Regions from separate parts of the Microbispora sp. H10836 genome, predicted to be linked through region 2. Evidence: riboswitches for the same ligand, from Rfam matches in the RefSeq annotation. Region 2 holds a riboswitch; each other region holds the start of a gene.
What was found. A riboswitch is a leader RNA that binds a small molecule or an ion and turns the genes downstream of it on or off. The one in region 2 is predicted to bind cobalamin.
Positions count from the first base shown of each region.

Region 1: it holds a riboswitch for cobalamin, as region 2 does, so the genes downstream of both, HHX30_RS02650 (ABC transporter substrate-binding protein) here and HHX30_RS15025 (cobyric acid synthase) in region 2, are expected to answer to the same signal.
Region 3: it holds a riboswitch for cobalamin, as region 2 does, so the genes downstream of both, HHX30_RS18935 (ribonucleoside-diphosphate reductase subunit alpha) here and HHX30_RS15025 (cobyric acid synthase) in region 2, are expected to answer to the same signal.

Region 1 covers NZ_JABBWU010000001.1:574,033-577,301, reverse strand. Annotated here, with positions in the region: gene HHX30_RS02655 (acyltransferase) at 1-831, opposite strand, end outside; cobalamin riboswitch at 1,330-1,466, shown strand; gene HHX30_RS02650 (ABC transporter substrate-binding protein) at 1,545-2,510, shown strand; gene HHX30_RS02645 (iron ABC transporter permease) at 2,556-3,269, shown strand, end outside.
Region 2 covers NZ_JABBWU010000007.1:71,200-74,468, forward strand. Annotated here, with positions in the region: gene cobN (cobaltochelatase subunit CobN) at 1-165, opposite strand, end outside; gene HHX30_RS15025 (cobyric acid synthase) at 162-1,733, opposite strand; cobalamin riboswitch at 1,781-1,904, opposite strand; gene HHX30_RS15030 (serine/threonine-protein kinase) at 2,001-3,269, opposite strand, start outside.
Region 3 covers NZ_JABBWU010000009.1:264,283-267,551, reverse strand. Annotated here, with positions in the region: gene HHX30_RS18940 (tripartite tricarboxylate transporter substrate binding protein) at 5-943, shown strand; cobalamin riboswitch at 989-1,229, shown strand; gene HHX30_RS18935 (ribonucleoside-diphosphate reductase subunit alpha) at 1,371-3,269, shown strand, end outside.

The sequences.
Region 1 (3,269 bases), on a different contig from region 2:
GGCGAACAACGCGAGCAGGCAGGCGCTCGGCGGGGCCATGTTCGAGATCATCCCCGGCATCCCGATCATGCTGGCGGGGTAGGGCCCGGTCGCCACGAGGGCCGCCACCATCGCGAACCCGGACACCGCGAGCCCGGCGGCCCGCCGTCCCGTCAGCCACTCCAGGCCGCCCTCGGCGTACCGGAACCCGACCTGGTGGACCGCCAGCCAGACGAACGCGACGTTGAGGTAGCCGGCCGCCTCCAGGCCGGAGAAGCGCACCACGTCCATCAGCACCGCACCGCCCGCCAGCACCGGCAGGGCGACCCCGGCCCGCACCCGCATCAGGTGCGGCGTGGCCACCACGGCCAGCAGGTAGACCGCCAGGAACCAGAGCAACTGGCCGACCGTACGCGCGGCCACCTCCACCGGCTGCGCGGGCACCCCGAGCGCGACCAGGAGATGGGGGAGCGGCAGCCACACGACCGCGAGCGGCACGACCGGCCAGGCCAGGCGGCGCACCCGCCGCGCCGTCCACGCCCGCGCCACGCCGGACCGCGCCTCCGGGCGCCCCGCACGGCGCGCCGCGGACCGGAAGCTGATCGCGTTGGCCGCGCCCCCGGCGAAGAAGACCAGCGGCATGACCTGCGAGATCCAGGTGACGTACGGAACCGCCGCCAGGGCGTTGCCCGTGGTCAGCCGTCCCTGGGCGTACGACAGGACCGGCATCGTCCAGTGCTGGACGACCACGAGGACCATCCCGAAGACGCGCAGGACGTCGATGAAGCGGTCCCGTGGCGCGGGCGCGGCCGGGGCCCTTTCCGGAGCGGGGGGGAGCATGGTCAGGGACATGGGGGGACGCCTTCGCTGTGTCGGGCCGCCGGGGGTGGTCGACCCTTGAGCGGCGGGGGTCACGGGCTTGGGACCTCCGAGCGCGCGAGTCCCGTGCGCTCGGAGTTTTCGGGGCTGGGAGTCTTCAGGACTGGGGGTCTTCGGGGCCGGGGTCCTTGAAGCCCGGGTCTCCGAGGCGCTGAGACCACCTCGGAGTTCCGGCCCGTCGAACACTCCAAGCGTCCCGCCGCGGCCCCGGCCGGCGCAGCGACGCGGTCCCTACTTCCGATCATGGGCGCCCCCCTACCGCCGGGGTAGGGCCAGCCCTACCATCCCCGCGTACGCCCAGGCAGGCGCCCCGGCCGTCCGGGTCGAGCGCCTCGCCCGGCCGGTGGCGGCGGGAGCCCTCCGGCCCCGGCTGTCCGTCACGGACGCGGTCCGCGCGCTCGCGCCCGGCCTCGGACCGCCGGGTGAGACCCCGCGTCGACTCCCATGCGCGGGCGGGCCGGGGGTGGACGCCGGACAGGGGATTGGTACCGTTGCGTCCGACGCGCGCCGCGCAGCGAAGTCCGGTGAGAATCCGGCGCTGTCCCGCAACTGTGGTTCCCCGCCCCCGGGGACGAGCCAGGTCGCCTGCGCTGTGCGCCGACGCTATCGACCCTCGTGGAAAAGGGTGATCCGTCGCTTCCAGCGGGTCCCTCGATTCCCGGCATTCCCCCTGATGGAGGACCCTCGTGAGGCCCGTACGCACGGCCGTCGCGGGTGTGGTGCTGGGCGTGCTCGGACTGGCCGGCTGCGGCCAGACCGACGACGCCGCCACGTCCGCGGCCACCACCCCCGCAGTCTCGGACACCGCCGCCTCGAACAGCACGGGGCAGGCCGCCTTCCCCGTCACCGTGCAGGCCGGAAACGGCGCGGTGACCATCGCCAAGCGCCCCGAGCACATCGTGTCGCTCTCGCCCACGGCCACCGAGATCCTGTTCGCGATCGGCGCGGGCGCGCAGGTGTCGGCGGTGGACGACCAGTCGAACTACCCGCCGGAGGCGCCGAAGACCTCGCTGTCGGGGTTCAAGCCCAACGTCGAGGCGATCGTGGCCGCCAAGCCCGACCTCGTCGTGCTCGCCAACGACCTGGAAGGCGTCGTGGCCGGTCTGGGGAAGGTCGGCGTGCCGGTGCTGCTCGAACCCGCCGCGACCAAGCTGGACGAGACCTACGACCAGATCAGGGACCTCGGCGCGGTCACCGGCAACACGGCCAAGGCCGAAGAGGTGGCGAACGGCGTCAAGGAGAAGCTCGACGCCCTCGCGGCGGCGGCGCCGAAGGGCAAGAACCTGACGTACTACCACGAGCTGGACAGCACGCCCTACGCGGCGACGTCGAGCACCTTCCTCGGGCAGGTCTACAACCTGTTCGGGCTGAAGAACATCGCCGACGAGGCGCCCGACGCGGCGGGCGGGTACCCCAAGCTGTCGGCGGAGTTCATCGCCAAGGCCGACCCTGACCTGATCTTCCTGGGCGACACCAAGTGCTGCGGCCAGAACGCCGCCGCGCTGGCCAAGCGGCCCGGCTGGTCCGGCCTGTCCGCGGTGAAGAAGGGCCGCGTGGTGGAGCTGGACGACGACATCGCCTCCCGCTGGGGGCCGCGGGTCGCCGATCTCGCCCAGGCCGTCGGCGACGCCGTCCAGAAGGCGGCGAGCTGAGCCCGTGGTGGTGTGACGCGTGGCCGGTGAATGCGTGGCCGGTGAATGCGTGGTGACGCCGTGACCCCGGCCCGGCGCGGCCGGGCGCTGCTCGTCGCGTCCGCCGTGCTTGCGGCCAGCCTCGCCGTCGGCCTGGTGGCGGGCGCGGCGGGCATCTCGCCCCGCGCCATCGCGCTCGCGCTGCTCGACCGGCTGCCGCTGGTGTCCCTGCACTCGGGGCTCGCGCCGGTCGAGGAGGGGCTGCTGTTCCAGCTCCGGGTGCCGCGGGTGCTGCTCGCCGCCGTCGTGGGCGGGCTGCTCGCCACGGCCGGGGCGGGTTACCAGGGCGTGTTCCGCAACCCGCTGGCCGATCCGTACCTGCTCGGCGCGGCGGCCGGGGCCGGTCTCACGGTCACGCTCGTCGTGGTCTTCCTGGGCGGCGACGCCGGGGTGACCGCGGTGCCGGTCGCCGCCTTCGCCGGGGCCGTCGGCGGGGTGTTCCTCGCGTACGCGCTGGGCCACACGGCGGGCCGGGGCGGCGGCACCGCGACGCTCGTGCTCGCCGGGGTGGCGGTCACCTCGTTCCTCACCGCGATCCAGACCTTCGTGCAGCAGCTCAAGGTGGAGGAACTGCAGCGGATCTACGCCTGGATCCTCGGCGACGTCGGCGGCGGCTGGGACCAGGTCCGCATGATCGCGCCGTACGCCGTGGTGTCGACCGTCGTCATGCTGCTGCACGGGCGGCTGCTCGACGTGCTGTCGGTCGGCGACGAGGAGGCG
Region 2 (3,269 bases):
GCGCCTGCCGCCGAGCAGCCGGACGACGACGGCGTCCACGCCGTCCACGAGCGCGGGCACGTCCCCGACGTCCGTACGCGCGGGGTTGGCGACCCGCCAGCCCGCCCCGCCGCGGGTGGCGGCGAGCAGCTCGGTGTCGGCGGTGGACAGCAGCAGCATCGTCATGGACGGTCCTCCCGCAACGCGATCTCGGCGGTGGGCAGGCCGCCGGGCACGCCCCGCTCGATGAGCCGCCACACGGCCTCGGTGTCCAGGTGCTCCTCGACGAGGTCGCCCAGCGCGTCGAGACGGGCCTCCCGGTGCGCGGCGAACGTGCCGCTCCCCGGCAGCCAGGCCCGGCCGCCGGCGGCGGCGACCTCGGCGAGGAAGGCCCGGCGGAAGCCGTCCCGTTCGAACAGGCCGTGCCAGGTCGTGCCCCACACCGCTCCCGCCCGGCAGCCGTCGAGGAACGGCTCGCCGCCCTCTGCCGTGACCCGGCCGTGGTGGATCTGGTAGCCCGCCACCTCGTGGCCCCGCCACTCGCCCTCCGCGAGCGCCAGCACCTTGTCCGGCGCGTACGCCGTGCGGGCGGGCAGCAGGCCCAGGCCGGGAACCCGGCCCGCCCGGCTCTCCACGTCGTCGTCGACGACCGTGCCGAGCATCTGGTAGCCGCCGCAGATCCCGAGCACCGGGCCGCCCTCGGCGGCGCGGCGGCGCAGCGCCTCGTCCAGGCCCCGCTCGCGCAGCCAGGCGAGGTCGCCGACGGTGGCGCGGGTGCCGGGCAGCACGACGAGGTCGGCGTCGGCGAGCTCGGCGGGAGTGGTGACCAGGCGCACACTCACCCCCGGTTCGGCGGCCAGCGCGTCGGCGTCGGTGACGTTGGACATCCGCGGCAGCCGTACGAGGGCCACGCGCAGGATCTCATCTCCGACCGGCGGGGTGAGCAGGCCGGGACGGCTGTCGAGGTCGAGAGAGTCCTCCACGTCGAGCCAAAGGCCCGAGCGCCACGGCAGCACGCCCAGACACGGACGGCCCGTCGCCTCCGCCAGCCAGTCGAGCCCCGGCCGCAGCAGCGCGAGGTCGCCGCGGAACTTGTTGACCACGAAGCCGGCGATGTGCCGCTGGTCGTCCCGGTCCAGCACCGCGAGGGTGCCGGCGAAGTGCGCGAGCACGCCGCCCCTGTCGATGTCGCCGACGACGAGCGCCGGCAGACCGGCCGCGCGGGCCAGGCCCATGTTGGCGATGTCGCGGTCGCGCAGGTTGACCTCGGCCGGGCTGCCCGCCCCCTCGCAGATCACCACGTCGTAGCGGCGGCGCAGGCCGTTCAGCGCGTCGAGGGCGACGTCGAGCAGGCGCATCTTGTGGTCGCGGTAGGACACGGCGTCCACGTCGGCGTGCGCCCGGCCGAGCACGACGACGTGGGAGTGCCGCTCCCCGGCCGGTTTGATGAGCACCGGGTTCATCGCGGCCTCGGGCTCGACCCGGGCCGCCGCGGCCTGCATCGCCTGGGCCCGTCCGATCTCGCCGCCGTCGGCGGTGACCATCGAGTTGAGCGCCATGTTCTGCGCCTTGAAAGGCGCGACCCGTACGCCGCGCCGGGCCAGCCACCGGCACAGCCCGGCCACCAGGACGCTCTTCCCGGCATCGGAGGTCGTGCCCGCCACGAGCAGGCCGCCGCCGGCCGCCACGTCAGGTGATGGAGCGCGAAACCGGCAGTGAGGCGCGTCTGCGCAGGCCTGTCCGGGCCATGGCATGTCCCCCCTGGGGGTGTCCGCGCCCCCGGTAGAAGGTCCGACGGCCGGAGTATCCTGGCTCCCGGATCGGCGCTTCCCTCAGCCTTCCCGCCCGTGCTGGGCAGTGGCGTGGGTGAGGGTCGCTCCCCGGTGACAGTGGCGGGACCGCGCCGGATTCACACCGGCTTCCTCCGCGTCCGTCGCTTGCGGTGGTCAACATACACCTTTGTGTCGGATGTCCCGCAAGTGTGGTCTGTCTGATCTAGTGGGGACGCTAGGTGCGCTTGGTCACATGCGCTTCAAGGTGGCGATCATGTAGAACGGCTCGTTCTTCGTCCACTTGTTCTCGCCGTGCCCGTTGTAGTCGAACGTCATCGTGCCGTTGTCGTGGACGGTGAGATAGATCGTGCCGTTGCGCACGCAGTTGCCCCGCATCGAGACCCGCTTCAGCCGCACCGTCGTCCCGCTGACCACCTGGAGCCTGGAGGTGCCCACGCAGTGGTAGTCGACGAACTGCTCGGTGACCGTGTCGCCGCCCTTCGGCACGGTCAGCACGAGCGTGTCGTACGCGCCGGGCTCGTAGTCCACCCTGCCGCGCCACACGCCCGCGAAGCGCGCGGTGAAGCGCAGCGGCACGCGTGCAGTGGGCGTCGGAGCGGACGCCGGGGTGGGCGAGGGGCTGAGTGAGGGGCTGGGACTCGCCGCCGGAGTGGACACGGCGGCGGCGACCGCCGTGCCGCGCGCGTCGCCCCCGGCGACGTTTTCGGCGGCGCCTTCGGACGGCGGCACCGACAGCAGCACGCCCCCGGTCGTCGCGGCCGCGAGGGTGACCGCCGCCCCCGCGAGCAGCCCGCGGCGGCGGCCGGAGCCCCGCCGTGAGGGGACGGTGCCGGGTTCCGGAGCCACGGAATGCCGTCCGGCGGTGAGCACGGCGGGGAGGCTCCCGGCGGTCCCCTCCGGAACCGCGGCGAGCAGCCGCATCGTGATGTCGAGGATGCCCGGGCGCTCGGCGGGGTTCTTGCGGAGGGCCAGCGCGACGATGGAGCGCAACGGCTCTTCCAGGTCGCCGAGGTCGGGCTCCTTGGTGAGCACGCGGTTCAGCACGGCGGGCAGCGCGTCGTCGCCGAACGGCGGCCTGCCGGTGGCCGCGAACACCATCACGCCGCCCCACGCGAACACGTCCCAGGCGGGCGCGGGCGGCTCGCCGGCGATCTGCTCGGGCGCCATGTAGGCGGGCGTGCCGACGGTGCCGCCGGTCGCCGTGGTCGCGCCGAGACCGCGGGCGACCCCGAAGTCGACGACCCTCGGACCGTCGGACCCCAGCAGCACGTTGGCGGGCTTGAAGTCGCGGTGGACGATCCCGGCCTGGTGCACGGCGGCGAGTGCGGTCGCGGTCGCCACGGCCAGCCGGTGCAGGGCGGGCCCGGACCGCCGTCCTGCCCGCTGCAGCGTGGGGCCCTCCACGTACTCGCTCACGACGTAGGGCCGCGGGCCGTCCAGGTCGAAGTCGAGCACCCGGGCCACGCAGAACGGCGCGACCCGCCCCGCGGCGGCGAT
Region 3 (3,269 bases), on a different contig from region 2:
CGACATGCGACGCCGTACGGTCCTCGCGCTGGGGGTCCTGGCCCTCGCGGGCGCGTGCGGCGTCCAGGCGCCGCCGCGCCGGTGGGGGGAGTTGTCCCTGACCGTCCCCCGTCCGCCGGGCGGGTGCGGGGACGGCGTCGCCGCCGGGTTCAAGGCCCTCGTCGAGGGGCGGGGCTGGGCCCGGGCCGTCCAGATCAGGTGGGAGGCCGGCGGCGGGGCGGCCCTCGCCCGGCCGGCCGGGCCGCGGACCGGCCTGGTGGTCGCCGATTCCGCGTTGCTCGCCGCCTGCGCGCTGGCCCGCGACCCGCTCCTGGTCGCCAGGGCCGTCCCGCTCGCGCGGCTGGCGGGGGAGTGGGAGGTGCTCGTCGCCTCGCCCGAATCGGGCTACCGCACGTTCGAGCAGTTCGCCGCCGCGCTGCTGCGCCACCCGGGCGGCCCCAGGGTGGCCGGCGGCGCCGACCGGGGGCCGGAGCACCTGCTGCTCGGTATGACCGCGCAGGGCCTGGGGGCCGACCCGCGGCTGCTCGACTACGTCGCGTTCGGCAGCAGAGCGCAGGCCGTCGCCGCGGTCCTCGACGGGCGGGTCGCGCTCGGGTTCGGCAGCAGGCGCGAGGTCGCCCCCCACGTCCGCGCCGGACGGCTGCGGCCGCTCGCCGTCTCCTCCGCCGAACGGCTGCCCGGGGTGGACGCGCCGACGCTGTCGGAGTCGGGCGTACGCGTCGTGTACGCCGACTGGACCGGGCTGGTCGCTCCGCGCGGCACGCCCGGGCAGGACGCCCTGCTCGACCTGTGCCGGGCCGTCACCGCCACCCCGGGGTGGCGGAGCCTGTGCGAACGCAACGACTGGACGCCGATGTGGCTCGACGGCGACGACTTCCGGCAATGGCTGACCGGCGAGGCGCGCCGAACGGCCCTGCTGCTCAATGATCTCGGACTCCGCTGAAAAGCACAACTTGTGGGGGCAGTTGCGGGAAGGGCCACAAGATGTAGGATCCATCGCGTCGCTGGTTCACCTTGGTGAGGCAAGAGGGAACCCGGTGCGAATCCGGGACTGCCCCGCAGCGGTGAGCGGGAACGACCGCCGTCACACGGCACGGTGTCTGCATGCACCATGTCGTGAAGCACTGGGCGCCGGCGCGCCCGGGAAGCGACGGCCAGTAGGACCGGCGGGCGCGAGCCCGGCCGGACGCCCGCGAGTCCGAAGACCTGCCGGTGACGCGCGCGCATGGGCGCGCGCCCCGCGCCGGGCCCCGAGGGAGGGCTCGCCGCCGTCCGCCACGGGCCACCTGCTGGCCTCTCGTGCGCGTGCGCCGCGGCATGCCCCTCCTCCGGTCCGGCCGGGCCAGGAGACGACGAGGAGAGGGCATCTGATGACGATCACCGACCCGGTCTCCGCGTCCGCGGACCCCGTGTCAGGGGAAGGCGGCGCGCGGGACGCGGCGGCCGTGTGGCAGGCCATCGAGGAGGCGGCGGCCGGGGTCATCGCCGACCCGGAGAACTCGCGCCGGGCGGCCCGGCTGCTGAGCGGGCTGATCGCGGAGGAGGCGGCGGCCGAGGGGGTGCGCGCGTTCTCCGAGTCGGTCGCGGCCGCCCACGCGGCCGGGCTGCTGGGCGACGCCGTCGCCGCGTTCGTGGCCGACGAGGCCGGGGCGCTCGACGCGTTGATCGACACGGCGGCCGACGACCGGTTCGAGTACTTCGGGCTGCGCACGGTCTACGACCGCTACCTGCTGCGCCACCCGGTCACCCGGCGCGTGCTCGAACGCCCGCAGCACTTCCTGCTGCGGGTCGCCTGCGGCCTGTCGGCCACGGTGGCCGAGGCGGCCGAGCTGTACGGCCTGATGTCCACGCTGGCCTACCTGCCCAGCTCGCCGACGCTGTTCAACTCGGGCGCGCGTCGGCCGCAGTTGTCGTCGTGCTTCCTGCTCGACTCGCCCCGCGACGAGCTGGAGAGCATCTACGAGCGGTACGGCCAGGTGGCCCGGCTGTCGAAATACTCCGGCGGCATCGGCGTCGCCTGGACGCGGGTGCGCTCGCGCGGCTCGCTGATCCGGGGCACCAACGGCCTGTCCAACGGCATCGTCCCCTGGCTGCGCACGCTCGACGCCTCGGTGGCGGCCGTCAACCAGGGCGGCAGGCGCAAGGGCGCCGCCTGCGTCTACCTGGAGACCTGGCACGCCGACATCGAGGAGTTCCTGGAGCTTCGCGACAACACGGGCGAGGAGTCGCGCCGCGCCCACAACCTCAACCTGGCCAACTGGGTGCCCGACGAGTTCATGCGCCGGGTCGAGGCGGACGGCACGTGGTCGCTGTTCGACCCCAAGAAGGCCCCCGAGCTGACCGACCTGTGGGGCGAGGCGTTCGACGCCCGCTACCGCGAGCTGGAGGCCGCCGGGCGATACGTCCGGCAGGTGCCGGCCCGGGCCCTGTACGCCCGGATGATGCGTACGCTCGCCCAGACCGGCAACGGCTGGATGACGTTCAAGGACGCCGCCAACCGCACCTCCAACCAGACCGCGCTGCCCGGCAACGTCATCCACCTGTCCAACCTGTGCACCGAGATCCTGGAGGTCACCAGCGACGGGGAGACGGCCGTGTGCAACCTCGGCTCGGTCAACCTCGCCGCGCACCTGACCCCCGAGGGCGACGCCGTCGACTTCGGCAGGCTGCGCGCCACGGTCCGCACCGCCGTACGGTTCCTGGACCGGACGATCGACCTCGGCTTCTACCCGACGCCGGAGGCGGAGGCGGCCAACCGGAAGTGGCGGCCGGTGGGGCTCGGCGTCATGGGCCTCGCCGACGTGTTCTTCGCGCTGCGCCTGCCGTTCGACTCACCCGGGGCACTGGCGCTGTCCACCCGCGTCGCCGAGGAGATCGCGCTCGCGGCGTACGGCACCTCGGCCGACCTGGCCGTCGAGCGCGGGCGCCACCCGGCGTACGAGCAGACGCGGGCGGCGGGCGGCGTCCTGCACCCGGACCACTACCCGTGCTCCCCGGCGCACCCGGAGGAGTGGGCGGCGCTGCGGGCCAGGATCGCGGAGACCGGGCTGCGCAACTCCCTGCTGGTCGCGATCGCGCCGACGGCCACGATCGCCTCGATCGCCGGCTGCTACGAGTGCGTCGAGCCGCAGGTGTCCAACGTCTTCAAGCGGGAGACGCTGTCGGGAGAGTTCCTCCAGGTCAACCGGTATCTCGTCCGCGACCTCCAGTCGCGGGGCCTGTGGACCCGGCCGACGCGCGACGCGATCAAGCTCAACGACGGCTCGATC